Regions from separate parts of the Alkalibacterium putridalgicola genome, predicted to be linked through region 2. Evidence: riboswitches for the same ligand, from Rfam matches in the RefSeq annotation. Region 2 holds a riboswitch; the other holds the start of a gene.
What was found. Region 2 has a riboswitch for thiamine pyrophosphate ahead of thiT (energy-coupled thiamine transporter ThiT). Riboswitches for the same ligand answer to the same signal wherever they lie in the genome.
Positions count from the first base shown of each region.

Region 1: it holds a riboswitch for thiamine pyrophosphate, as region 2 does, so the genes downstream of both, AB4027_RS01530 (YkoF family thiamine/hydroxymethylpyrimidine-binding protein) here and thiT (energy-coupled thiamine transporter ThiT) in region 2, are expected to answer to the same signal.

Region 1 covers NZ_CP162615.1:283,786-286,899, forward strand. The annotation lists gene AB4027_RS01525 (mechanosensitive ion channel family protein) at 1-903, shown strand, start outside; TPP riboswitch at 1,067-1,170, shown strand; gene AB4027_RS01530 (YkoF family thiamine/hydroxymethylpyrimidine-binding protein) at 1,212-1,841, shown strand; gene AB4027_RS01535 (ECF transporter S component) at 1,838-2,425, shown strand; gene AB4027_RS01540 (ABC transporter ATP-binding protein) at 2,418-3,114, shown strand, end outside.
Region 2 covers NZ_CP162615.1:1,622,727-1,625,840, reverse strand. The annotation lists gene AB4027_RS07660 (ribonuclease J) at 1-1,624, shown strand, start outside; TPP riboswitch at 1,641-1,747, shown strand; gene thiT (energy-coupled thiamine transporter ThiT) at 1,827-2,390, shown strand; gene cls (cardiolipin synthase) at 2,479-3,114, shown strand, end outside.

The DNA.
Region 1 (3,114 bases), 1.2 Mb from region 2:
TGGATCACGCAATACGCAGAAGCATATCCTTTGATATCGAATATCATCATATTTATTTTAATCGTTGCTCTGGTCCTTATTATTAGACGGTTTACGCTGAATAGACTGTATAAGCGGTTCAAGGGCTCAGATAAATGGTATGTCACTAGAAAAATCGGCAGGTGGGTGACCAACTTCCTATTGGGACTCTCCTTTATCTATATATTCGGAAGCGATTTGACCGGTTTTACAACAGCTATCGGGCTTGCGGGTGCGGGGGTCACCTATGCACTAAGGGAAGTCATCGTCAGTTTTGCAGGCTGGTTCGCGATCATGTTCGGAGACTTTTTTAAAACCGGTGACCGCATACTTCTGGGAGGAACAAGAGGGGATGTCGTTGACATCGGTCTGCTCCGTACAACACTGATGGAATTAGGCGAGTGGGTCGATGGGGATCAGTATTCTGGCCGTACGGTACGTGTTGCCAACAGTTATATCTTTACGTCTCCCGTCTATAATTACTCTTCTGAATTCGAGTTTATATGGGACGAAATCCATATCCCGCTGCATTTCGGCTCGGATATTATATTAGCCAAAGAAATCGTCATGGGGATCGCCGTGGATACGATAGGAACTTACAATGCTCGTGCTGAAGCGGAGTGGACTGAAATGAAAAGGCGGTACCGGATAGAAAGTGCCTCATTAAAACCGCAAATCTACATTTCTTTTGATGATAACTGGATAACTTTAAGTTTAAGATATGTGGTCAACACAAGAGAGCGTCGGGTAATCAGAGACCGTATGTTTACGAAAATTCTTGAACAATTTAAAGACGTTGCGGACAAAATTGAATTAGCCTCGGAAACATTTGAGATCGTGCATGAGAAAAATAGGGAGTGGAACAGATATGAGAGGGATGAATGATCAGACGTATACGCCTGATCACTCATCTTGAACAGGGTGTATAAGAAGGACTGAAAGCAGCTAAGTTCTGCCTAAGGGACAAAACATACTCTGACATTTAAAAGTTTGTGTTGCGTTTATACGTTTCACTTGTTATAGTCTTCATGTACCAAAAAAATTAAATACGAATGATCCTGGGAGTCTTTTCAAGAAGGCTGAGAGTGATGTATATCAGACCAGTAACCTGATCAGCGTAATGGCTGCGTAGGGAGATCTATATATTGATGGCTCTTTCCTATGGATTTTTTTCGTTAGGAGGAGTTTTTTTCATGTCAAAAAACTATGTCAACTACGGAAAATGTTCTGCTGGAAAGCCTGGTTCCACTATGGGAATTACAGGCGCGCGATTCAATCTGTCACCGATGAGTGATGATTTTGTCGCGATTATTCTAGATGCAATAAAGCAAGTCGATTTATCGAAAGTATGGGCGGAAACGGACCATATCTCAACGGTTTATCGCGGAAAAGAAGAAGCGGTGTTCGATGCACTGAAAGCCGCGTATGTATATGCTCACAGAGAAGGCGTGCACATGACGCTGGAAGCAACGGTTTCCAAAGGGTGCCCTGGTGACAGCGACAGCGATTATACGCTCGCACTCGAAAATCCGCGAGTAAATAAAGAACAAACGCAGGACATCGATTTTCCAGTCATTGGGAAATTTGCCCTTTATCCGATGGGCTCAGACAACTACATGGGCACGATCGAAAAGGTCGTCAACGAAGGGATCGACCGCGGTGTCGTGACAGGCTCCGGCCACTACGGGACCAACTTGGGCGGAAGCGTTCAGGACGTCTTTGACTACCTGGAATACGTCTCGAACACTGTCGGCAAGGAAGTCAGTCACTATGTCAGCCAGTTCACTCTTCTCTGCAACGTACCGGAAGGAGAAGTCAAATGAATAAAAACAAACTGACCTTGCGTGACTATTTGCTGATGGCCCTGATTTCTGTATTGTTCGGGATCATCTATCTTCTGGCTGTCTATGCCGGCACCGCTTTGACGACAGTACTGACGCCTATGGGCTTAGGGATACTGGGTTATGAACCGTTTTACGGCATCTGGTTCATGGCGGCGATCATCACGACCTATCTCATCCGGAAACCTGTCGTCGGGATCGTGACCGAAGTGATCGCGGCATTGATCGAAGTCCTTTTAGGCAACATGTTCGGTGTCATGGTCTTGGTCTCTGCCTTTATCCAGGGTGTGGGTGTGGAGCTGCCGTTCACCTTTACCAAATATGAAAAGTATTCTTATCGAATCACCATGCTTTCTGCGTTTTCTGCCACATTGCTGTCCTTTCTCTGGACTGGTTTCAGAAGCAACTACCTGGCCATGGACTGGCGGATCGTTGCGGCGATATTCGTGGTGCGTCTGTTGAGTTCGTTATTCTTCACAGGCTATCTGTCCAAGCTCATCTGCGACAAACTGGATGAAGCGGGCATTTTGAATCAGAACCTTGATACTGGTGAGGTCAATGAGTAAGCCGACCTTATCTGTTCAAGACTTGTCCTTTCAGATCGGCGGAAAAAAGCGTCTGGATTCGGTCAGTTTTGACCTGTTTCCTGGTGAAATCATCCTGCTCTGCGGAGGTAGCGGCAGCGGGAAAAGTACCCTGGCTAATGTTATTAACGGCTACTTTCCGGAAAATGGCGGGAAGCAGATCGTTTCGCATATCAAGATCAATGATGAAGACGTCCATCACCAGTCGGTCGTTGAACGGTCAACGTCTGTCCGGACGATTTTCCAGCATGCCCGCTTGTCTTTCAGTATGAAGACCCTGCGCGAAGAGATGGTCTTCTGTCTGGAAAACAGCCGTGTCGATGCAAAAGAAATGGATGCTATCATCGAAGCAAAAGCCGGACACTTCAATCTGACCTATCTGCTGGACCGGTCCTTTGATGATCTGTCAGGCGGTGAGCTGCAGCGTGCGGCCTTTGTCTGTGCGGACCTGGTGGATGTTCCTTTATACATCATGGATGAACCGTTCGCAAATGTGGATGAAGACACGATGCAGGACTATATCCGCTATATGAAAGAACTGACGGATAAAGGGAAAGCGATCATCATCATCGATCACCATATAAAAAGGTGGGACTGGGTCGACCGCTGGCTCATGCTCGACGACAAGCAGCAGCTTCACGACCTGTCGCTGATCGGTTCAGAAGAACAGA
Region 2 (3,114 bases):
CGTTGTGGAATCGGGAGAGGATATCTTTGTCCTTGACTGCGGTCTGATTTATCCGGAAGATGAACTTTTCGGTATCGATGCCGTTATTCCTGATTTTAGTTATTTAGAAGAGAATAAAGACAGAATAGCCGGTGTCTTTCTGACACATGGCCACGAAGATGCTATCGGAGCACTGCCTTATTTCCTTGATTTATTTGAAGTACCCGTATTCGGTTCAGAACTGACGATCGAACTGGCTAAATTATTTGTGAATGAATCGAGCCTGACACCCTCATTTGATGACTATCACGTCATTGATGAGAAAACGGAAATCGATTTTAACGGTACGCTGGTCAAATTCTTCCGTACAACACATACTATTCCCGACTCTATGGGGATCGCTGTGCAGACTGAAGAAGGAAACATCGTCTACACCGGTAACTTTAAGTTTGATCAAAGTGCCCAGGATATGTACAGCAGCGATTTGTCTCAAATAGCCGATTTAGGTAAAGAAGGCGTCCTCGCACTGCTGAGTGATTCGGGAGAAGCAGAAAGCCCATATGAAAACGTTTCTGAGAAAAAGGTTCAGGAAGAAGTTCTGGATACATTCCAGAACACTGAAGGCAGGATCATTGTAGCGGCTGTAGCCAGTAACATTCTGCGTATCCAGCAGGTATTGAATGCGGCACATCGCTCCAATCGAAAAGTGTTTATAACCGGAAAGAATCTTGAAGCTATACTTGAAACAGCTATGAAGTTGAATAAACTGACACTGCCGGATGAAGACCTGATCGTACCGGTCGACCAGATCGGTAAATATGATGATGATCGGGTGCTGGTTCTTGAAACGGGAGCTGCAGGTGAACCGATCAAAACCCTCAATCGTATGGCCGCAGGCAGCCACCCTCAAGTCAACATTAAAGAGGGGGATCTGATTTTTATTGCGACAAGTCCTTCTATAGCAATGGAAGTGATGGTTGCAGAAACTGAAAACTTGATCTACCGTGCAGGAGCTACGGTGAAACAGATTTCAGATAATATGAAAGCTTCTGGACATGCCACGCCAAATGATCTGCAGTTAATGATCAACCTGCTGAAACCGACCTATTTCATTCCTATCCAGGGTGAGTATAGAATGCTGGCTGCGCATGCCGATTTAGCTCATGAAACAGGTATTCCTTATCAGAACATCTTCATCTTGAGCAACGGGGACGTCGTAAGCTATTCTAAAAATAAAATGACTCAAAGTGGACAAGTATCTGCAGATAACACACTGATCGATGGTATCGGCATCGGGGATATCGGAAATATCGTCCTGCGTGACAGACGTCTGTTGTCTGAAGACGGGATCTTTGTTGCCGTAGTGACGATCGACCGTAAGAAACAGAAAATCGTCTCAAATCCGCATATTGTTACAAGAGGCTTCGTCTTTGTTAAGGAAAGTCAGGACTTGATAGACGAATCTTCTGACATTGTTAAAGACATCGTGAAGAAGAACCTCAAGCACAATGACTTCGACTGGGGTTCGATCAAACATGATATAAGAGAAGCATTGAATAGTCATTTATGGAAAAAAACAAAGAGACGTCCGATCATTCTTCCTGTTATCATGGAAGTCAATCAGAACAGACGCTTCAACAGATAAATTTAATTAAATAATCATACTGTACTAGGGGAGTCAATGATATTGACTGAGAGTGAACTGAAAGTTTAGACCCTTTGAACCTGTACGTTAATGCGTGCGTAGGAAGAGTACTTGATGTGAGAACTAAAGCTTCTGGGTTTCTAGCTCAGGTAAGCCTGAAATCTCCTCCTAGTTCAGTTATAGACTATGGAGGAGATTTTTTATGCAAAACAGAAAACTGCGTATTTATTTGGAAGGGACATTATTTGCCGCGATAGCGATGGTTTTATCATTTATTCCGACAGGTATCGGATCATCATTCAGTGTCTCTCTAGGAATGATTCCACTGACATTCTATGCGATCAGAAGAGGACTCGTACCGGGCCTGTATGCTGGTTTTCTTTGGGGGCTTCTGCATTTTGTCACTGGTTCAGTATACATGCTGAATATTTATCAGGTCATGATCGAATATACGCTGGCTTATGCCTTTGTTGGACTGGCCGGCTTCTACAGTAAAGACATACTGAAGAATATTTCTTTAAATAATCACAAAACTGTTCAATTTTACATTCTCGTCGCCGTCTTTTTCGGAGCTCTAGGACGCTATTTCTGGCATTTTATCGCCGGCTGGATCTTCTGGGGGGATTATGCTCTCTGGGGAATGAGTGCGGTATTGTTTTCACTCGTTATGAACGGTTTAAGTATGCTGGTGACCGGATTTGTGACTATGATCGTCATGCTGATACTTTATAGAAATTCACCTGTTATCTTTCATCCGAAAAAATAATGAGTCAGATAACCGTCTATATTTCTAGACAGAGAGTGCAGAGCTAATGTAAACTAAAAGAAATGAAGGTTTTTAGAAGGAGTCAAACATGGACATTATTTCTGCACTTTTTTGGATAACTATCCTATTAAATTCAGCCTTAGCCATATTTACCGTTTTTCGTGAAAAAGAAAGAGATATTGCAGCGATATGGGCCTGGCTGCTGGTGATCATCATGCTGCCAGGCTTTGGGTTCGTCATTTACTTGTTTTTAGGGAGGAAAATATCAAAAGAAAAAATATTTGATATTCAATCTCAGGAACGTATCGGAATGGTCCAGTTAGTTGAGTCACAGAAAAAGTTGATAGAAACAGAAAATCTTGATGTCCCTGAATCCAAGTATCAGGACAAGACCTTTGAACTTATCCAGTTATTTCTAAACGGGAATCAGGCAGTTCTGACAAAAGGAAATAAAGTGAAACTGATAAATGACGGCAATGATAAATTTGATCAGATGCTGGAAGATATCAGAAAAGCAAAAGATCATATCCATGTGACCTATTATATATTTCGGGGGGACTCGATAGGAAAGAAACTGCTTAAAGCACTGGAAGACCGTGCAAAGCAAGGTGTTAAAGTAAGGGTACTCTATGATCCTGTGGGTGCAAGAGTACTGGGTAAGCATTTTTTTGATGGTCTGCGTCAATATGGCGGTCAGGCGGAACCTTTTTTTGGCTCCCGCTTT